4 regions of the Pseudovibrio sp. FO-BEG1 genome follow, and region 4 is predicted to be linked to each of the others. Evidence: riboswitches for the same ligand, from Rfam matches in the RefSeq annotation. Region 4 holds a riboswitch; each other region holds the start of a gene.
What was found. Region 4 has a riboswitch for cobalamin ahead of nrdH (glutaredoxin-like protein NrdH). Riboswitches for the same ligand answer to the same signal wherever they lie in the genome.
Positions count from the first base shown of each region.

Region 1: linked by a shared signal. The riboswitch ahead of cobU (bifunctional adenosylcobinamide kinase/adenosylcobinamide-phosphate guanylyltransferase) and the one ahead of nrdH (glutaredoxin-like protein NrdH) in region 4 are both predicted to bind cobalamin.
Region 2: linked by a shared signal. The riboswitch ahead of PSE_RS21095 (energy-coupling factor ABC transporter permease) and the one ahead of nrdH (glutaredoxin-like protein NrdH) in region 4 are both predicted to bind cobalamin.
Region 3: linked by a shared signal. The riboswitch ahead of PSE_RS13560 (TonB-dependent siderophore receptor) and the one ahead of nrdH (glutaredoxin-like protein NrdH) in region 4 are both predicted to bind cobalamin.

Region 1 is NC_016642.1:3,812,298-3,817,819, forward strand. It holds gene cobN (cobaltochelatase subunit CobN) at 1-1,229, opposite strand, end outside; gene cobW (cobalamin biosynthesis protein CobW) at 1,229-2,401, opposite strand; gene cobU (bifunctional adenosylcobinamide kinase/adenosylcobinamide-phosphate guanylyltransferase) at 2,398-2,958, opposite strand; cobalamin riboswitch at 3,094-3,314, opposite strand; tRNA gene PSE_RS17060 (tRNA-Asn) at 3,563-3,637, shown strand; gene PSE_RS27395 (hypothetical protein) at 3,740-3,889, shown strand; gene PSE_RS17065 (hypothetical protein) at 4,348-5,037, shown strand; gene PSE_RS17070 (cysteine synthase A) at 5,285-5,522, shown strand, end outside.
Region 2 is NC_016642.1:4,687,386-4,692,907, reverse strand. It holds gene PSE_RS21105 (EAL domain-containing protein) at 1-2,396, opposite strand, end outside; gene PSE_RS21100 (hypothetical protein) at 2,822-3,637, shown strand; cobalamin riboswitch at 3,994-4,205, shown strand; gene PSE_RS21095 (energy-coupling factor ABC transporter permease) at 4,240-4,905, shown strand; gene ettA (energy-dependent translational throttle protein EttA) at 5,129-5,522, shown strand, end outside.
Region 3 is NC_016642.1:2,958,134-2,963,655, reverse strand. It holds gene PSE_RS13570 (iron ABC transporter permease) at 1-567, opposite strand, end outside; gene PSE_RS13565 (ABC transporter substrate-binding protein) at 564-1,436, opposite strand; gene PSE_RS13560 (TonB-dependent siderophore receptor) at 1,536-3,347, opposite strand; cobalamin riboswitch at 3,522-3,735, opposite strand; gene PSE_RS13555 (DMT family transporter) at 3,912-4,805, opposite strand; gene PSE_RS13550 (formate--tetrahydrofolate ligase) at 5,138-5,522, shown strand, end outside.
Region 4 is NC_016642.1:2,461,673-2,467,194, forward strand. It holds gene PSE_RS11335 (FMN-dependent NADH-azoreductase) at 81-749, opposite strand; gene PSE_RS26695 (nuclear transport factor 2 family protein) at 800-1,495, opposite strand; gene PSE_RS11350 (LysR substrate-binding domain-containing protein) at 1,630-2,556, opposite strand; cobalamin riboswitch at 2,854-3,050, shown strand; gene nrdH (glutaredoxin-like protein NrdH) at 3,152-3,373, shown strand; gene nrdI (class Ib ribonucleoside-diphosphate reductase assembly flavoprotein NrdI) at 3,378-3,782, shown strand; gene nrdE (class 1b ribonucleoside-diphosphate reductase subunit alpha) at 3,764-5,522, shown strand, end outside.

The DNA.
Region 1 (5,522 bases), 1.4 Mb from region 4:
AGATGCGCGCAAGAGGCAGGCGTATCCAGCCCCACGCCGTTTGCTATACGCCCATCCTTGTTGGGATAGTTTGCGAGCACTATGCCGACTTTGCGTTCATATGTGTTTTTGTGTTTCAACCACGCCCAATTGGCCGCTAGTGCCGCTACAAACTGCACCCGGTCCGGTTTTGGTACAAAACGAACAAGCGAACATTGTGTTTTGGTATCGCGGCCACCTTCTTCCTTAAACGAGATCGCACGCGTCAAAAGACGGCCATCGATTTCCGGCAGCACCACATGCATAGCAAGGTCGCGCGGGGATAAGCCCTGATCACTCTCCGCCCAGCCCTCTTCAGAGGAAGACGACAGTACGATTTGCAGAACGCATGCACTTGGATTGTCCAGCACCGTGCCGGAATGAACAGCCCCAGCGTTTGACAAAGCAAAGGCCGTGGCGTTCAGAACCACATCAGGCGGGCACTCTTCAAACACGCTGGAAACAACCGCCGCGCATTCCGCCTGTTTCAGGCTCGCCACATAAAGCACCAGCGGATTTATCCCCTGTGCCTCAAGCTCATGGCATAATGCCTGCACTGGCTCAATTGCTCCGCTTTGATAAAGCGCCCGATAAAACACGATGGCTGCAACAGGACGGCTCGGATCTTTCCAGCTCGCCCGCACATCATCCAAGGAAGGAAGCGAATGCCCCTGCAACATCAGCCCGGCCCGCGGCAACGCCATAGGCTCAGAAGGTGTTTCAACTGGTAGCTCAGCAATCCGCGCCGCATAAAGCAAGGCACCGGAAAGGTTCTCAGCACCACCCTCAATCAGATAGCGCCACAACATCTGCGCAGTTTCCAGCGGTACGGTGGAACGCTTTGCAAGCTCCTCATCCCACTTATCATCCCCCGGCAGCAGAACCAGCTTCACACCTTCAGCACGGGCGACCGCTTCCAGCCGTTCAACGCCGTAGCGCCAGTATTCAACGCCGCCCAACAGGCGCACGACCACAAGCTTGGAGGCTTGAATGCACTGCTCAATATAAAGGTCAACAGAGTACGGATGGGACAGCGCCAGAAAACTGGCAAGCCGCAGGGAGTAGCCCTCATGCTGGGCATGGGCGGCCGCAAGGCCAGCAAGCTCTGTGTCCGCTGCGCTTAAAAACACAACATCCGCAGGCGTCTGCCCCAGATCGACAGCCTCTTCTCCATCATCCAATCGGCGTGATTGCCCGACAAGTACGTGCATCAGGCAGAAACCAACTCAAATTCACTCAGCGCAGCATTCACGCTATGCTTGTCCAATCCTGCAAGACCAATCACAACCAGCTTGGAATGGCTTTCACTGCCAGCCGCAAACCAGGCTTCCACACGTGGGCCAACCGCCTGCACCAGCACCGGCGCCACTTTGCCTTCCACCACCACACTGCCTTTAATCCGCAGCACGCCGGAAACCTTCATGGCCGCCTCCACCTGAGCTTTCACCTCCTCAATGGAGGCAAACCGGCGGGTTGGCAGCACAAAACTCTCAAAGTCATCATGGGAATGATCGTGATGATGATGGTGGTGGTCGTGGTCGTGGTCGTGGTCGTGGTCGTGGTCGTGGTCGTGGTCGTGGTCGTGGTCGTGGTCGTGGTCGTGGTCGTGGTCGTGGTCGTGGTCGTGAGCATGCTGCGCTTCATGATGAGAAAGACGCAAGTCCATATCATCCTCTGCCCCGGCATCCCGGCCCAGCAGAACATCCAGTGCCAGCTCACCATGAGAGGTAGCCACAATCTCAACCCCATCGCGCAAACGGCCATTGATGGTTGCCTTCACCGCAGCAAGCTCTTCATCAGTCAAAAGATCTGCTTTGGAAAGCACAACAAGGTCGGCGCAGGTCAGCTGGTCAGCAAACAGCTCTTCTACCGGGCTTTCATGGTCCAGCGCCTCATCTGCAGCACGCTGCGCCGCAACCGCCTCTTCATCAGAGGCTACCTTGCCAGCAGCAACTGCTGGCGCATCCACCACAGTCACCACACTATCGACGGTGACGCGCGGTTTCACGGAAGGCCAATTAAATGCCCGCACCAAAGGCTGCGGCAAAGCCAGACCAGAGGTCTCAATCACGATCACATCCGGTACTTGCTCCCGCTCCAGAAGCATTTCCATGGTTGGCAGAAAATCATCCGCCACCGTACAGCAGATGCAGCCATTGGCCAGCTCCACCACTTCCTCAGCTGAACAATCCGGATCAGCACAACCATTGACCAGCGATCCATCAAAGCCCATCTCGCCAAACTCGTTGACGATGAGCGCAATGCGCTTGTCCTGCGCTTTCATCAAAAGACTGCGGACCAATGTGGTTTTTCCGGCACCCAGAAAACCAGTGATAATGACAGCAGGAATTTTTTTAGAAGGGGCAGCAAAAGAAACAGTCATAGGGAAATCTCCGGAAAAACAGCAGGCTTCAGCTGCAACGGTTGACCGGCAGCAACAAACATCACGTAGTGGCAAAACTCAGCGATACGCTGGTTGAGGCGCCCGGCCTCATCACGAAAGGCGCGGGCCATGGCGTTTTCAGGCACAATGCCCATGCCCACCTCATTGCCAACAAACACAACGGGGCATGGCAGATCGGAGAGCACAGCACGCAGCTGCTCAAGCTCAACGCTCCAGTCCCGCTGGGCATGCATAAGGTTGGAAAGCCAAAGCGTTAGGCAATCAACGAGGATGGCGCACTCCGCATGGGCATGCTCTTTCAGCACGCGCACAAGCTCCAGCGGCTCCTCAACAGTGTCCCAAAGGTCGCCTCGCTGCATCTTATGATGCGCGATACGTTCCTCCATTTCACCATCAAAGGCCTGGCCTGTCGCAATATAAGTCGGGCGTCGCCCGCTGCTTAAAACCAGTTTTTCCGCATATACGCTTTTCCCGGAACGAGCACCGCCCGTTACGAGACAATGGCGAACGCAAAGGTCGCCGCTCTGTTCAGCCATCTGAATTAGCTGATCAGCAAGCGCATGGAAGCCGAAGCTTCACTCAAAGAATATGAAAGTACAGCAGCTGTCTCACACGGAGACAGGGAAATATGTGTCATGAGCACCTCTCGCCGTCCACCCGACAGCAGTCCTATGTCAAATCATATCTCCAGCCGGTCTCCTGGCTTGCGGCTCTGTCGATCACAGCCCCTTCCCAGCCTTAAGAAAGGCCAGTGGGATTATCGCAATGATCTCGCCGCTCACAGTTGCGGGGGCAGCTGCGGCTTACTTCCATATATATGGAACCGCATTCCCGTTTAATCCTTCCGCCTGGAGCCTCGGCACAGACGAAAAGAAACTGGAGTTCTGGGCTTAAGTGTGGGGCGCAATCAGCTCCCCTGTCAATTGTCTTTGTGAGGATTCCAACATCACCGGAAAATCAAACCCGCAAAATCCGCGGTTTTTGGAGATTTCTGGCTAACCCCCTTGGATATCTCAATAAAAAAAACGAGAAACTGTCCACAAATCGAAAAATTCCTAAAAAACGACTTGGCAAACACACCATGCCTCTGTAAAAGCCTCCTCACGCAAACGGCGAGGCAAACTCGCAAGGGTGTCATGATCCCCGGTAGCTCAGTGGTAGAGCAAGCGGCTGTTAACCGCTTGGTCGCTGGTTCGAATCCGGCCCGGGGAGCCATCCTTTTTGAATTTCCCCTCCCCTTTAAATCAGTGTTTCATCTCACAGAATTCGTGCGCGCGCGTCTAACCCTACAATAATAAAAACAGTGGGTAGAAAACCATGTTCACGCGCAGCGAAACCGCAGCACTGGCAAGTGCCGCAGGCCGAAGAAACGGAGTCCATCTGGGTAGAACTCTCTTCCGCACAAAAGCGGAGGCACTCCATTTCGCCGCAAAACTCACCCTGATCCTGCATATGGCAACCAACTAGCCAAGCAACGCCTCCCCAAATTATCGGGGAGTTCATAAGCTGGGAGAGCTGTGCATATCACGCAGCACTTAAAACGCCGCACTACAGGCAGGCGCACCCCACACAAAAGGGGCAGAAATGAAGCGCTGTTGTTTCAAAAACTTAAGCCACTTGAAAAAATAAGTGATTTTTTTGCCAATGAGAGAAACTGAGACATCCATCACAGTTCTCTCCATTTCATATAGCAAATCAACACAATGAAAATTTTATACAATAGCAATTAAATAAGCTGAAAGTATAAATACGCGAAACATAATTTATATACAATTATTATGGCATAGATACTCTAAGTAAATACGTATACCTCTAATGTATCTGGTGCAATTTATCATAGTCACTACTTCGTGATGACTGTGTTATTGCACACAATAAGGCGCCCCCTCTGGGAAAGTTGCTGCGTGAAAGTCAGGGAGCCATCAATGAGTAGTCTGTTTCCGCTGTGCGGTCTGTCGCACGTCTTGAATTTTCGCTTCGCAAAATCTGGTCTTCTTGCCGCCTGTCTCGCTGCGCCGCTCACGCTGGCCGCGCCTGCTCTGGCAGAAACACCTCCTGCAACGGATCCGGTCACACCTTCCGGCCCGCAGCTTATTGATAAGTCCGCGGACGGCAACACCTACGCCATGCCAGAGGACTACCTCGCCGTCACCGTCGCCCCACCACCCAAAGCCCCTTATGCAGACCCGCTGGAAAGCGATCTGTCCATCTGGGTAGGTGAAGTCGAAATTCAGGGCCGCAAAACCCTATGGGTCGAGCTGATCGATCAGCACGGCGAAGTCATTTACAACTCCGAAGTCCAGCAGAACGAAACCCATCTCCTGCCAGATGGCAGGGCCATTGCGGTGACCGTGATGCAGCCAGACAGCCACAGCAAAGCCATGCAGTCGGCTGCTCTGAAGAAGGACCAGTCCCGCGTACCAACGGATGAGCGCTTTGTGGTCACCCGCAAGGAAGCTTTTGCCCCAGCGTTGGATACGCAGGTGAACCTGCTGGAGGTGCAGCCTGTTCCAGAGGAAGTTCATAATTCTTTCATGCTCCGCGCAGGAGAGAATGGTGAAATCCTCTGGAAGGCCACCAAAGACGCCATCTCTTGGCTGGAAAGCAGATCCTGACAGGAACCAGCTGCGCGCAAATCGATACTCTCTCAAATCGCATTTAGCGCGCACATTCGAACCGCACACACCCCGTGAGCAATTTTATTCTCCTACGGAAATCCGAAGAGAATAATATCCTAGTCTAACGCACCCTTTGGCAGCCCATTTCTTGTTCTTGCCGGGCCAGCACAGTAGCGTGGTCTCAAAAGGGGTCGAATACCCGCATTCTGAAATTTATCCTGATACGAGTTATTTGAGAGACACTATGGACACGCGCGCCTCTGCCATCGAAGCTATCGGCAACACCCCCCTCATTCGCCTCAAAGGCCCTTCTGAGCGTACCGGCTGTGAAATCCTCGGCAAAGCTGAGTTCATGAACCCGGGCCAGTCCGTCAAGGACCGCGCTGCGCTCTTCATCATCCGCGATGCCGTCAAACGCGGCACCCTGAAGCCAGGCGGCATCATCGTGGAAGGCACCGCAGGCAACACCGGCATCGGCCTTG
Region 2 (5,522 bases), 2.2 Mb from region 4:
AAGTGAAGCTGAAGTTCTTCATTTTCCAATGCGTTACGCAGATCGCCTTCCATGGTTCTTCTCAGCAGGATGGCTTCTTCCATCTTGTCTTCGAAGAATGCAAAGGTGTTTCGACCAGCCTCTTTTGCCTCGTAAAGGGCAATGTCCGCCTTGGACATCAGCTCATCAGGATCGGTCCCATGCTCCGGAATAAGCGCGATGCCGATGCTGGCGCTGGTTCTGATCGTGATGTTGTTGCCCACATGGATCGGCTTGGACAGAACCTCAATGATCTTGTTGGTGAGCAGGCCGACTTCTGCTGTCGTCTTCAGATTGACCTGAATGATTGCGAACTCATCCCCTCCCAGACGAGCAACGGTGTCGTGGTGCGTGACACAGGCATTGAGACGGCGGGCGACAGTCTGGATGAGTTTGTCACCGACCGGGTGTCCGTATAAGTCATTGATATCCTTGAATCGATCCAAATCCAGAACCATGACGGCGGAGATGGTTTCTTCTGCGCAGGCCTGGTTTTCGATTGCCTGCTGGAAGCGCTCGCGGAAGTAGGTTCGGTTTGGAAGGCCGGTCAGCATGTCGTGCTGGGCAAGGTGCAGAATGCGGGCTTCGTCTTCCTTCTGCTTGCGCATGTCACGGACAGCGGAGACACGGAGGTTTTCGTCTCCCACTTCCATCAGGCGGCCACGCACCTCTATCGGAATGCGCTCGCCGGTCTTGCTGAGCAGGATGACTTCATTCGGTGTGGGCTCATTGGCCTGAATGGCCGCACGGGCTTTCTCGCGGTAGTCCGGGGCCACGTGAGACAGCAGGCTGGAGCCTCTCATTTCGCCCGCAGAATAGCCGAGAAGTTCATAGAGAACGTGGTTACATTCGACGATGATACCATCAGTTGAGATGGCGAGACCTTCGAATGCACCTTCGGCAAATGTGGCGAGTTTGCTGAGTTCTTCCTGCTGCTTACTGTCTGAAGTTTCGCTGATTTTCCGCCGTTTCTCATCGCTCTGGAGCTTATCGAGGAATGAGTTGAAGAGGGAGGCGAGGCGTTCTTGCGGGTCCGTATCGCGAACAGGCAGACGCTCGTCCAGCTTGGCATCATGCCAGACCAGTTTGCCGATCAGGTTCTCCATCTGGCTGATGGTGCTGACGATTGGAGAATCGTTCAGATCAATCTCATCTGCTTTCTGGAACATGCCAGAGTATTTGAAGACTGAGAAAAGGATCAGACCCGTCATAAAGGCCCAAAGGGTCGTCAAAGAAGCGCCAACGGCTTGGAGAACGAAGTTGTCGAAGGTCCAGCCCGCCAGAACATTATCTGATGGAAGTGCCAGAGTGTAGCCAAAGAGGCCCACTAATGAGCCGATTCCGAGGCTCGTGTAGTAGATCGTGACTTTGTGGGTTTTGGTCCGGATGAAGACAATGCGGGCAGCTGTGACTGAAAGGGCGGAGGCCACGAGTGATAGGGCTGCTACGCCTTCGATCGTCAGGTGTTGCGCATTTCCAAGTGCCGATGCAAGACCGCCGATCAGGCTCAGCAGAATGGTTGGATACATTACCTTTCTTGGCGCAAAGAAGCCAAAGAGAACACCCAAGGTAACAGAGATGCCCGCAGCGACCAGAACGTTGTAGATCGCAGCGCCCAGCTCACCAGAGTAAATGCTTGTGTTGCCAACTGAAAAACCAATGCCACCGACAGCCATGAGAGCTGCACCAGCTTTGATCTGCAGCACGTTGTAGTTTTGTGTATTGCGCAGGATGTACTCAGGCAGGGCAGGCGAGTTCTTGATGCCGGTGACGAAAATACCGGAGAATGCCACAAAGGTTGCCAGTAGGGTGACGACAGTCCCTCCGCCGATCTGCTCAAAACCTACTGAAAGAACAGTGCCTTGGCTGATTGGATGTAACAGCAGCCCTTGTACACCTTTCAAGTAAGCCGGGTAGATAACAGTACCAACTGTGAGTGCAAGGATGATGGTTGCGCGGAGTGTGAGCTGATGTGACAGGGGCAAGTATGCGATCACTGCAATCATAGCGGCCATTGCGGCGTGGATTGCGGCTGCATGGACCTCGCTCTGAGGGATGAACTCGACCTCTGACTGCCAAAGGGTCAGCTGCGCTGTGACATCCGGCAGGTTCAGAGTGGTGTCAATCAACAAGCATGCAGCAGAGCTGATTACGATCAGAAGCAATGCGCGGTTGAAGAAGCGGGACGCCCGCATACGTTCCTGAATGAACAGGCTGGAATACACGACAAGTATTCCAAGAACACCAAGCGCAAATAATCCCACGGACAAAATGGTCCATAGGTTCTGCTGCTGTGTCAGGAGTTCTGCCTGATTTAACGAGCCTTGAAGGCTGGTGTTCGCTGGATCAAAAATTGACGCATACGAAGACACCGACATGAAGTGTAACGATAAACCAATCAGCGTAAGTAAGAGCAATACTGGAAGTAAAAGGGCTCGGAAATGCATTTGGGTACCCCAAGAAATTCTTGGGCATAATTGTTTGAAATTGTTGCGCATTTATTAAGAATTCTAGGGAGTTGAGGGTTTCATCCTAAAAAGTATCGAAAAGAGAGGCGTATATGACGTTTATCTGACGCTTTCAAAGCAAATTGATGAAAATTGTAAGTAAAAGTTTCGGTGATTGAAATTACTTATATACGTGAATACTCGTATTTGTCTTCAAGTTGAGAGAAAAGAGATTCCGCCCGTCAATCATGATTCTCTTCTCTTTTCACAACTGCATTTAGTTCATTTTTTATGGGCAATTGATGTGCATTGTAGGTCTCCATCTTGCTTGAACAGCTTCTGGGTGATCTTGAGCGATGCAGTGGTCCAGCTTGTTTTTATACTCCGCAGTTTCAGTCATGCAGCCAACCGGTGGTGAGCGGGATAATATCCTGCCAAGCTGGAGTTCCACCTCAGCACGTCACGGGATTATCGAGAGCATTGAGCGCATGGGGCGGACGGAAAGCCCGGAGTTTGTGGCACTGGAAGACCGAGTTGCCGTGCTTGTGGGCGATGGTGCATTGTGGAGCGCCGCTGTACAGAGCGCTGACAATAAAGTCGTGCCACCCAATGCTGACGGAGATCTTGGCAGTTTCGCTGACTACAGCGAAAGCGTGCGAGCTCATTTGTCTCTCAATGGGCCGAAAGCAGTTGGTGCCAAGTATCGGGAGTTCGCCTATCAGCCTTTGAAGGAACTGGTGGGTTTCCTGAAAGAACATCACTTTGAAATCTGGGTGCTGAGCTTTGGTGATCATGAAGTGGATCGCACCATGGTGGAGCTGAACTATGGTTTGCCACGTTTCAGGGTTATTGAAGTGTCAGCGACTTCTAGTGAAACCCCGTCTTTGGAGTTGGCGCGTGCGATCTGGGATCGGATTGGCGCAGCCCCCACAGTCTTTCTGGGCCGTACACAGACAGATCTGGGGCTATTGCAGCTGGCAGGGAAAGGCGTGGGCACTTTGAAAATTCAGATTGCGTCTGGCCAGAGTGGGGTACAAGAAGCCTCCGGCACAACTCCAGATAAGGTCTCCGGAAAGGTTGATTCTTGGAGCTTTGTGATTTCACCAGAGAGACATTGGCTCAGGAAGTTTTCGTGGCAGGCTCCCTCCGTGACCAGCCTGAGTAAGAATTAGTAGAAAATACTGAGACTTTCGTTGAGGTCTCTCAGAGATATATTTGAGTTGTTCTAGTTTTAATCGATTGAAGGACTGACTAGTTTTGCAACAATGAATAATATCTGCTGTTTCAGAAGTAATTTTATTTATTTTGATGAAGATCAATGAAGGGATGGAGCACTCTGATATCTCTAAATGCAGCTTCGGCTGGCACTCGGATGGGGGAGTGTCAACTTTCTTAAAGGCGTGTACCACCGGGTACACGCCTCTTTTTTTGCCTGCAGCTTGCAGTGGCTTCTTCTGAGTAAAAATCTCAGGAGTTGAGCGTTTTCCCAACCTCCTCTTATTTCTAGTTGTGTCTTCTCCTGGAATTTACGATATTCCGGCTGTTGGGTTCTATAGAAGCCAAGCTTCTTGGATGAAAAGGGAATGCGGTAGGGATGACCAAAGATGGGCCCGAGCCGCAGCTGCCCCCGCAACTGTTACGTGGTGCGTTCCTCATAAAAGCCACTGGAGATGATCTCTGGGAAGGCGAGTGATGCAAAAGCCATGAGCCAGGAAACCTGCCCGACACAACATAAACTCAAACCGCACGGTGGGTGCGAAGAGGAGCATATTAAATGCATATTGAACCGGGTTACGTTTCTGCGGCCAAGGTTATCGCTGCCAATGCAGGTGCCGTCGGCGTTTTTGTTTGGGGCTGCAAAGAGCAGATCTCTGAATTTCTGAAAGAGCCGCTTACTCCGCTGAAAACACTTTTGGCTGCTGGTTTCTTCTCCATTTTCATGCAGAGTTTCCATATGTCTGTCGGGCCATCCGAGCTTCATTTTATTGGGGCGATGGCGATGTATCTGACACTCGGCTTTACGCCTGTTCTGCTAGGGTTTGCGATCGGCCTGTTGTTTCAGGCACTCGCTTTTGATCCGCAGGACATGTACCACCTCGGCGTGAACAGCCTGTCTTTGATGCTGCCGCTGATTTCCGTTCATTATCTGGGCGGTAAGCAGCTGTTTGACAAAGACCTGACCAAACGTCTGAGCTTTGCTCAGATCCTGAAGCTGGATGCTATGTACTATGCTGGTGTGACTGGTATGGTTGGCTTCTGGCTGATGATTGGCGAAGTGGCAACACCGTTTACGGCGTGGGCGCAGTTTGCCTTGTCTTATCTGGCAATTGTTGTCTTTGAGCCTATTGTGACCTTCCTTGCTGTGAAGGGCCTGAAGGCCATTGAAGACAATGCCGTGGTTCGGAATCTTACCGTGGTTCCGCAGCTGAAGATGGGTTAAGTTTCTACGAGTTTACTTTTAGCAGGGGCAGCGGTTTTTACTTGCTGCCCTTTTTCTTGCTTTCGCGAAGCTGGCGGCTTTGCAAAAATCCTGATTTTGGAAGAAAAAAGCGGCGGATTTGATCTTCGCTGAAGTGTTATGGATTGCCCCGTGGCGCAGCTTCCACTATGAGTGCTTCCCAGAGAATTCTTAGTTTACACAGATCAGGAGATGCAGGCAGTCCATGGCGCGCCAGTTCATCTATCACATGCACGGGGTCTCCAAGGCCTACGGTGCTAAAAAAGTACTCGACAACATTCACCTGTCTTTCTACCCGGATGCGAAAATCGGTATCCTTGGTCCTAACGGTGCAGGTAAGTCCACTCTTTTGAAGATCATGGCTGGTCTGGATAAAGAGTACACCGGTGAAGCATGGGCTGCTGAAGGTGCCAAGGTTGGTTACCTGCCGCAGGAACCACATCTGGACCCGGACAAGACCGTCTTTGAAAACGTGATGGAAGGCGTTGCGCACAAGCAGGCAAAGCTGGACCGTTACAATGAGCTGATGATGAACTACTCGGATGAGACTGCCGAGGAAGGTGCTCAGCTTCAGGACGAGATCGACGCTCAGGATCTGT
Region 3 (5,522 bases), 500 kb from region 4:
GGACCGGTCATTGAGCGAGCCAAGCATCCAGAACACAATTTCCATGGCTGCGAACGGGTTCGGAGACAGGTTGAGCGCTAAAGACGTGAGCGCGGTGGCGATGCTGGAAATGGCGACGCCTGCAAGGATCAGTGTCAGCGTCTGCCCTCTTCCCCCTGCCAACATTGGCAGTAGAACAGCAGCAATCGCAGCCCCCAGTAGCGCGAAAGCTGGGAGTGCGTAAGGCATGGTGATAGTCAGACCGGTGTAGATTGCAATCACAGCTCCAAGGCTGGCGGAGGAGCTGACGCCGATCAGGCCCGGCTCTGCAAGTGGATTGCGCAAAAGGCCCTGGAGGACTGCTCCAGACAACCCAAGCGTTGCGCCGGTGATCACCCCCAGCAGAGCACGCGGCACACGGATCTCCCAGAAGACGATGGAAACCGGCGTTTTCTCGGCAGCGAAAGCTGCTTCTATGAGCTGAGTTACTGTCAGATCAGCAGCGCCGATCATGAGAGAGGTCAGGAACAGCGTGATTGCGATCAGGCCGAGGATTACGATCAGAGGGGCATCAGGATGCTTTGTCATTCAGCTTGTGCCCCCAAGCGTTTGGATTGATTAGCCAGTTTCTCTATGGCTTCGGCGACAAACGGCAGGCCACAGATGGTATATTTGTCTTCCATCAAAACGCGTCCACTGTTGCCGAGTGTTCGTTTTAAGGCCGGATGAGCCAGCAGCTCAAATGCCAATGCAGGTTTGTCGGAAAACTGAGTACCCTCAACAAGCAACTGCGGGTCTTCCAGGATCAGCAGTTCAAGTGGCAGTTTGCTGGTGCCTTTGAGGCCGATATTGTTGGCGATGTTCTGCAGGCCTGCTGTCGTGATCAGCTCGTTGACAAGGCTGCCATCCCCAGCGGTGTAGCCGTTGGCGTAATAGACTCCTGCCCGTGCTTTCTCATCGGGCTGTGCTTCTACAAAACGCTGAACGGTAGCCTCAAACCGGCTGGCCAGTGCCTCAGCTTTTTGCTCTTGTCCCAGCACTTTACCGAGACGGCGGAGTTCTCTGGCGATATCCGGGATAGTGCGCACCGGCGGAACCTGCACCACGGTGATGCCAAGGCCGCGTAGCATCTGCACGGTGGTTTGATTGGTATAGGTGCCTGCGATCACCAGATCCGGGTTCATCAGGTAGATCTCTTCTGCCCCGCCGAAGTTGATCGGGTAGGCTTTTGCCTCTTCACTCATGACAGAGAGCGTTGGGTCTGATGCCAATCTGGAAACCGAGACAAGCTGCCCCTCACCTGCGAGCAACATGGAAAACTGGTCGGTGCACAGGTTCATGGATACGACCCGTCTGGGTGCACTCACTCCACTCACATCTGCATGGGCCGCTGCCGGGCTGATAACCAGCGTCATCAGCAGTGCGGTCTGCATGATCTTTTTGATCTTATTTCGCATTTAGACCTTTTGAGCAGCGTGAGAGTTTGGGACGCAGCATCGGGCAGTACTGAAGAAACCAGAGAATGCCGCCCAACCTTTGCTGAGCGGCATACTTAATCAGAAACTGGCGCTAACACCAGCGTAAACGGAAAGGCCCGGTGTCTGATAATCCTTGATCCGCTCATAGTCCTGATCCAACAGGTTCTCGCCGCGAACGTGGAATGTCAGATTATCATTGTACTGATAAGCCGCTTTTGCGTTGACCAAGACAAAATCGTCGAGGTCTCCGTTGTCTTCAATGCCAGAAACATAACTGGTGTTGAGGTTGAGAGACAAAACATCCACCGGCTTATACGTGGCGCCGACATTGACATCATGCAGAGGCACACGGCGCAGACGTTTTTTATCCGGCCCAACAGCCCATGTGTAGGTGTAAGCAGCATTGAAACTCAGGTTATCGAGCACATCCCAGCTGGCGGAGAGTTCTGCGCCCTGACTGCGGGACAAGCCGTCGATCTGTTCGTACTTGCTTGTGTACGCGATGAGATCTTCAGTCAGTATGTGGAAGTAAGTTGCTCCAAGACGTACTTTACCATCCAGGAAGTCCTGATCGATACCAGCATCAAAGCTCACGCTTGTTTCTGGCTTCAGATCTGGATTGGCTCCCCATTTGCCGAATAACTCGTTGAGAGAAGGTGCGCGGAAGCCATTGCCAAAACTTGAACGGAAGCGTGTTCCTTCCAGCAACTGGTAGGACGTGGTCGCGCGACCAGACCAGTATGTTCCAAAACGAGAATGGTGATCCAAACGGGATGACACAGAGAGACTAAGCTCGTCAGTCGGTTCAACCATTGCTTCAACAAAGCCACCAAATATACGACTGCTGCCATATTCAGCATAATCTTCATGCATCCAATCACCGCCAAAATTCAACGTGATTTCATCGGTTGCATCGAAGGTGTTCAACACATCAAACTTATAGCGATCGCCTTTATATGTACCAGGATTGTCACCGTAGTATTTACGAGTGGTATCAACAATCTGGAATGAAGCATCGGTTGTCATACGGTCATCCAACCAAGCAAAATTTGCTCCCAGTTTACCAATGTATTGGCGATAGTCCTGTTCGTTGCGGGCATCAGGATTATTAAAGCCATCATACTCGCTATGACCATCTGTACCGCGAGCGACAAAGTATAAGTTCAATGCATCTGTAACATCGACGGAGCCTTTTGCAGAGAAGGTCAGGTTTTCATATCCGTCTTCATCTGCAGCCCCGCCTTTGGGAGTTTGCGCGCTGAAACCATCGGTATGGTAACGCTGCACATTAACTGCAATGTCTGCTTTATCAGTAGCAGCCTGAAACCCATAGGACGCATTCACAGTCCCGTAACTACCACCCTCCACCGCAGCATTGTGTTTTACGGTGCCAGGCTCAGCTCGCTTGGTAATGATGTTGATGACACCACCAACAGCTTGTCCGCCATACAAAGCACTATGCGAACCTTTCAGAATCTCAATTCGCTCCACATCGTTTAACAGAATGTGCTCAAGACGCGCTTCGACTTGCGTTCCAGATGGGTCTGCAATATCGACCCCATCAACAAGGATTTTTGTGTAGTAGCCGCTCATTCCACGGATGCGTAGAGCACTTGCTTTCCCCGCCCCTCCGTTCTGCGAAAAGGAAATGCCTGGGAGTTTGATCAGGTATTCAGAGACGAACGTAGCGCCATCGTTTTTAAGGTCTTCTTCGGTGACGACATGGGTTGTGGAGCCGACTTTGCCGGCTTCGGTTTCCGTTCTGTTGGCGATGACGATGACTTCGTCGAGATCAGCTTCCTGCGCAGTTGATGCGAGGGTTGAGCTGAGGAGTGCTGAGAGAGCTACGCCGGATTTGAGGGTAGCTGCGATCCAAGATGTGTTACGCACGAGTTTGGTCCACCATTCACAGCAGCTTTCAGAACTGCTATGCTGTTGATTGCATTGTGCGTCTTTGGAGAAATCTACTCTAACCTCTTGAAAAGAGGTGTGTTTGATTGCCGGTCAGACGCACTGTGAATGTCACCTGAACGGAATACCGCCCCTTAGCACGCCCCGTGCTTTGGGTGAGTGACTGCATCTGGCAGGTCTCCTGGCTTGCGCGTCCTTATTGCTGCTCCGCCTTCCCAACACTGCTTTAAACAACAGCATCAGTGGCATGTGTGAGCAACAACTCTACGCTTACAGTTGCGGGGGCAGCCACGGCTTATCCAATAGGACCGTGTTCCCTTTTCATTTTCATCTGATCGATAAAAATACCAAATACCCGGCTATTGATCAGATTTCGGGGGCTTCCGTCAACTGCCTCTGCAAGGAACTTGATAAAATTCGACCAATTGCCGGGTAAACTCACAGAAATTGCAAGTGATTGTTCCACTACCAGATCTTGCGGTGCGGCCTTAGTCGGTCGCACCTGCTTGTGGTGGTTAGATAGAGTATGATCTTTCTCGCTGATTAGCTCATGAAGATCAGTGCACAGCCAACAATAACGAGGAGTGCTCCGATCCATGCACCGATGGCTGGGAACTCTTTGGTCTGCCACCAGAGAACTGGCAGCATCATTGCTGGTGTTGTTGCGGAAAGCGTAGAGACAATGCCTACTTCGCCGCCGCTGAGCGCATAGAGGATCAAGGTCATACCGATGCCCATGCCAAGCATGCCGGACAAGGATGCGAGTGCGACGATCTCTTTGTTGATCGGGTTTGCAAGGCGGAATGGACGGCCTGGCAGGTAGAACAGCGCCAGCAAGCCAAAGGCAGCGATAGTACAGCGCATGAGGGAGATCGCGACAGGATCAGCGCCGCTTTCCATGACGGGACGGATGATGATCGAACCCACGGACTGGGAGAGAGCCGCCAAAGTGCCGAAGAGGACGCCGACCACGACCGGACCTCTGATTGCTTCCCATTTATGCAGTTGGTCTTTGCGCTTTCCGAATGCGATGGCGAGGATAACGCCGACAAGAACGCAGGCAATGCCGATAACGGCCTGCAGAGACAGCTCCTCAGACAAGAACAACCAGCCCAGCAGAGCTGACATGGGTGCGTTCATAGAGAACAGAATGGCTGTACGGCGCGGCCCCATGCGATTGAGGGTGAGGAACAACAGTGTGTCCCCCATGAAGATGCCGATAAAGCCAGACAAGAAGATGAGTGATGCATGGCTAGAATCAACGGTATTCCATGTGCCGGTTGCAAACATATAGGCGCCCAGAAACAGCACAACGAACCACATGCGCACACAGTTGAAGCCGATGGCTCCTAAATGCGCAGCAGGTTTTGCAGAAATGAGACCACCGATGGCCCAGGTGGCAGCAGCACCGAGCGCGGCAACTTCGAATAAAAACATGGGGTGACCTAACCGACGAAACTACGGCCTTGGCGTAGATAATTTTGAAAACCCAAACAGCTCTAAAGCCCTTGGTTTTGTCGCGCAAGCTCAGTTTGGTGATATTTAGAACAGACCAACAGCTATTCAGGCAATAATGTTTCCAGTCTCAGCAAAAATGCAAATGACAGCCGTTAACTAAGTTGCTTTCAAGTGATCAGACACAATCTTGAACTTTCTACGTGCATTCGTTAGAGCTTCTACGTAGGGATTACATTGCTGTTCCTGCCTGATTTGCGTTTTGACGCTCTCTCCGGCTCCTTTGGTGACCTGTTCTAATCTGGAGTTTTTCCATGAAAGATATTGAAATTGCCCGCGCAGCAGACATGAAACCAATTGCGCGTATCGCTCAAAATCTGGAGATCCCGGAGGATGCTCTTGAGCCTTATGGTCGCTTCAAGGCCAAAGTGAACCTGGATGAGATGCCAGAGGTGAACAGCCGGCCACATGGAAAACTCATACTTGTGACTGCTGTTTCCCCTACTCCTGCAGGTGAGGGTAAAACAACAACGACGGTTGGCCTTGGTGATGCACTGAACCGCATTGGCCTGAAAACAACCATCTGCCTGCGTGAACCTTCTCTAGGCCCGTGTTTTGGCATGAAAGGTGGGGCTGCTGGTGGCGGTTATGCCCAGGTGGTGCCGATGGAAGATATCAATCTTCATTTCACCGGCGATC
Region 4 (5,522 bases):
ACACGATCTTTTCTGGAACTGACAGCTCTAAACCCACCAGATGGTGGGTTTAGTTTTTGGCTGTTGCTTAGACTGAACCTCTAGTACAGTAAAGCAAGCTTTGCGGCCAAATCTCTCGCTTTTGCATGCGCATCTTGCACGGAGGTCTTATGTCGTGTGTCATTAAACTCTTGGTATTCAGCTGCGACTTCAAACAGTTCATCAACCCCAAGATATCCTTTTAAGGTTCTAATATGCGGCATGAGATGGTTCCGACTTTCACGAATACCACCAGGCCCAAATCCGAACTCTCCTGAAGACGTGATCGCAACCAACTTTTTGCCAGATAAAATTGGCTCAATCGGATAATCACCACGAGCCAGGTCAAAGCTGAAAGTTTTGTTGATACGCATTACCTGATCAAACCAAGCCTTTAGAACAGCTGGCATGCCGTAATTGTACATCGGAGTAGACAGGACTATGATGTCGGCTTGCTCCAATTCAGCAATCAGGTTGTCTGACTGAGCAAGTAATGCATTTTGTGTGTCACTCCTGTTTTCTGGGGCAGTGAAAACCGCTGCTATCCAATCCTGAGTTATATGGTCCGGTGGATGTCTACCAACATCACGACAAATCACTGTGTCATTTGGTTTGTGCTGTTGCCACTCTTTCATGAAGGTTGCTGAGATGCTGCGGGAAATGGAGTTGTACTCCGGAACAATACTCTCGCTGCCCCGAATACTGGCATCAATTTGTAAAAGCGTTGTCATCAGAGACGTCTCCTTGTGTCTGCTTTTCTGGATTGTGGGGGCACCGGAAGTTATGCGAGTTCCTGCGAGAACAAGTGTGAAAGGTCTCCGACAAATGCGCGCTTAAGCTCACATTTCGTAAAGCGCCAGACACCATCCACTTTAGAAAAAGTATCAAAGTAATCCGCCGAGAAGATTGGCTTTAAGGGAAGGTCAGCTGTCTGCTGTACTACAAGGCCATAGCGTTTGCAGATTGCAATGCTGGCCTCCTTGTCAATCTCAAGCTGGATGTTGGTAGAGATGTGTCGGGTCTTAGGTGTCCCGTCCGGCTGGAGTAAAACAGTAGATAGAACACCTGCTAACAAGGCCTCTTTTCCTTGATGCATGTTGCCTTCCATGCCCCATTCCCCATTTTGCTGGCGGATAAACTCATCAAAATACTCACCTGAGTAGATAACCTGCAATGGAAAGTCATCGGCTTGCTGAATAACGACGATATATCGTTGGCACTCAGCTCTGCCAGCTTCTTCATCAACTCGTATGTCCAAGTTGGTGGTCATATGACGGGTGCGGGGTGTTCCGTCTTCGTACAAGATGACTCGCGTTAGAACCTGATCATACAGGTCCTTGCTGCTATGAACTGGCTCCGAGCCGTCAAAGTGCCAGCTTGCCTCTTTAAACAAGGCGGCGAACCCTTTGAGGTTCCCAGAATCCAGAGTGAAACTATATTGATTGATTAGTCTTTGAATTTGATCTTGCGACCGCATGGGACTGCCTCTGCCATTAGCTTTTGATCTCTCTCATGGAGACCAGAAGGTCAGGCTCAGTCCTACCTTGAGTACAAAATAAAGAACAACATCAGAGATTTCAGCTGACGGCTGAATGAGATTCAGGGCATCACTTACTTTTCAAAGAAACGCTGACCTATCGCGCTATCGCGAAACATATCTGCTTCATCCAGCAGCCAATCCTGAAACACCTGGACTTTCGCCCTGTTAGCTGAAGACTTGGGACAAACCAGATAATAGCTTTTGTTTTTGACAGAGTAATCGAATGGCGCAACCAAGCGTTCTTCTTCCAGGTCTCGTGCTGCTGCGATCAAACTAACCAAAGCAACCCCGTGTCCATCTCTGGCCGCTGAGATGCACATATGCTCTTCGGAAAACGTATTGACTGGTTTTTGTGGAGCAAACCTAAACCCTTGGCTCCTGAACCACCCCTCCCAGCTCGGGTCTTTGTCTGAAAATCCTGTCCACTCATACTGTATCAACTGGCCTTTCTGAAGCATTGATAGCTCTGGCGATGCAGGCAGATAATCTGGGGCACACACAGCTGAAACATAATCATCCAATATCCAGGCAGCGTGTAAGTCAACATGATCGGACTCGCCATATCGGATTGCCAGATCGATGTTGTCTTGTGGAAAGATAAGTAACTCATCGGAGCCCAGAACTTTCACAGCAATCAATGGGTTCTGCTCTGAAAATCGCTTGAGCCGTGGTACAAGCCAGTTTGAGGCAAAGGAGTTGGTGGTGGTAATTGTCAGTGTACCATCAAGGTCATCATTCAAGAGAGCCGCAGACCCGGCATTCAACTTCTCAAAAGCTTCTCGGATAAAAGGGGCGTAAATTTCCCCTTCTTTCGTTAGACGAAGAGATCGCGGCAGACGGTGGAACAACGCCACCCCAAAATGCTCTTCAAGGTTCTTGATCTGATGACTGATTGCCGTCGGCGTTACATGCAATTCCTCCGCCGCATCCTTAAAACTCAGACGCCGCACAACCACTTCAAACGCCTGTATGCTTTTTAAAGAAGGGATTTGAGGCATGGTTCGCTGAAACTCTGTTTGTGAGGCTTTGTTAGGAAATTAATAAATCTAAGATAGTTCAGAGTTTGGTCAAGAATTATGATTTGAAGCTAATCTTACTAATGCGTTTCTCTGAGTTCAAAAGGTTCGTTTACCAAATTTGAGTTGATCAATCGTTAGAATTTTACTGAGAGGGCCATTCTGGATTGGATAAGTTAGATTGTATGTTCAGTCCATTTGCCACTCTGGCGCTTACGGCATTCCACAACAATAAGCTGTGCATAGACTTCTATATGTTGACCGCCTCCTACGCAAATGCACTATATGAGCTATCTTGGTTCTTGCGGGGGTGACTCGCAAGCTAAGAGGGAAGCCGGTGAGATTCCGGGACTGCCCCCGCAACTGTAAGCAGCAAGCGGGCTCTCATTTATGCCACTGGATCGTATTCCGGGAAGGTAGAGAGCCTGTGCCAGAGCTGTGAAGTCAGGAGACCTGCCAAGGGACATTTTAACAACCACGGGCGGAGGGCCTGTTTGGGTTGCGGGCACGTTTGCGTTCCAGCGCAGCGTTGGCCTCTCATCCCCTGCCTCTTCGCCCATGCTACGGGGTTTGAAGCATGAGCATTACCGTATATTCCAAGCCTGCTTGCGTGCAGTGCACCGCTACCACTCGCGCGCTGGACAGCGCTGGAATCTCCTACGACGTGATTGACCTTTCTCAGGACACAGATGCTTTCGCTGCTGTACAGGAGCTTGGGTATCGCCAGGTCCCTGTTGTTGTTGCTGGCGACCAACACTGGGCTGGTTTTCGCCCAGATAAGATAAGCGCGCTCGCCTGATCTCGTGAGCGGGCTGGTCTACTTCTCAAGCCCATCCGGAAACACCCATCGCTTTGTTGAATGCCTCGGCCTATTGGCAGAGCGCATACCGTATCGTGCTTCTGAGCCTATGCCTCAGATGACGCATCCTTTTGTGCTGATTTCGCCAACTTATGCGGACGGCGAAGGGCGAGGGGCGGTGCACAAGCAGGTGATCCGATTTTTGAATGATGCGGCCAATCGAAACCTGCTGCGAGGTGTCATCGCCTCCGGCAACCGAAACTTTGGGGCGTTCTTCGCCCATGCAGGCACAATTATTGCCGCGAAATGCAACTGCCCTTGCCTTTACAAGTTTGAACTTGCTGGCACGGAAACAGACATTGCGCGGGTTCGTCAGGGGTTAGATTTATTTTGGAAACAACACTCTTAGAACAACCGGACAGCGGACAACAGGGTCTTGATTATCACGCGCTGAACGCCATGCTGAACCTCTATGACGCAGAGGGCAAAATTCAGTTTGACGCTGACCGCCAGGCTGCGCGTCAGTACTTTCTGGAACATGTGAACCAGAACACGGTGTTCTTCCATTCTCTGGAAGAGAAACTGTCTTATCTGGTACGCGAGAACTACTATGAAGCAGAGGTTCTGGACCAATATGACCCTGCTTTTGTGAAGGCCATTTTTGTGGCAGCTTATGAACGCAAGTTCCGCTTCCCAACGTTCCTTGGCGCTTTTAAGTTCTACACCAGCTATGCACTCAAGACATTTGATGGCAAACGCTATCTGGAGCGATACGAAGACCGTGTGGTGATGACTGCGCTGGCTCTGTCTCGCGGTGATGAAGACCTGGCTATGTGGATGATGGATGAAATCATCTCCAATCGGTTCCAGCCTGCGACCCCGACTTTTCTGAATGCAGGTAAGAAACAGCGCGGAGAGCTGATCTCCTGTTTCTTGCTTCGTTTGGAAGATAATATGGAGTCCATTGGTCGCTCCATCAACTCCGCCTTGCAGTTGTCTAAGCGTGGTGGCGGTGTCGCTTTGTTGCTGACCAATCTGCGTGAAGCTGGCGCCCCGATTAAGGGCGTTGAGAACCAGTCCTCTGGAGTGGTGCCTGTGATGAAGCTACTGGAAGACAGCTTCAGTTATGCCAATCAACTGGGCGCACGCCAGGGTGCTGGTGCGGTTTATCTGAATGCACACCACCCGGATATTCTGAGTTTCCTCGACACCAAACGCGAAAATGCAGATGAAAAGATCCGCATCAAGACCTTGTCTCTTGGCGTGGTTATTCCGGATATCACCTTCCAACTCGCCAAACAGAACGAAGAAATGTACCTGTTCTCGCCGCATGATGTTGAGAAGGTCTACGGCATACCATTCTCCGAAATCTCTGTGACAGAAAAATACCGGGAGATGGTCGATAACCCGAAGATCCGCAAGAAGAAGATGCGGGCCCGTGAGTTCTTCCAGTTGCTGGCAGAAATCCAGTTTGAGAGTGGCTACCCATACATTCTGTTTGAAGACACTGCAAATGCGGTTAATCCGGTGGCTGGCCGCATTAACATGTCCAACCTGTGCTCAGAGATCTTGCAGGTAAATGAGGCCAGCACTTTCAAGGATGATTTGTCCTATGCCCACCTTGGCTCTGACATCTCTTGCAATCTCGGTTCCCTCAATATCGCAAGGGCCATGGATGGCGGAGATCTGGGTTCGACCGTTGAAACAGCAATCCGCGCGTTAACAGCTGTTTCTGAAATGAGCGCTATCGTCTCCGTACCATCTGTGCGCCGTGGCAATGATGAAAGCCACGCCATCGGCCTTGGACAGATGAACCTGCATGGGTTCCTGGCACGTGAACTCATTCATTATGGCAGTCCGGAAGCTATCGACTTCACAAACATCTACTTCTGCATCGTGCTGTATCACTGCCTGCGCGCTTCAAATGCAATGGCTCGGGAACGTGGTGTTAGCTTCAAGGGGTTTGAAGACAGCCAATATGCTTCGGGAGCGTTCTTCGACAAATACGTTGAGAAGGATTGGCTTCCGGACACAGAGCGGGTTGTGGCTCTTTTTGAGAAGTTCGGCATTCATATTCCAACCCGTGCGGAATGGGTGGCTTTGAAAGATGCGGTGATGACGGACGGCTTGTTTAACCGCAACTTGCAAG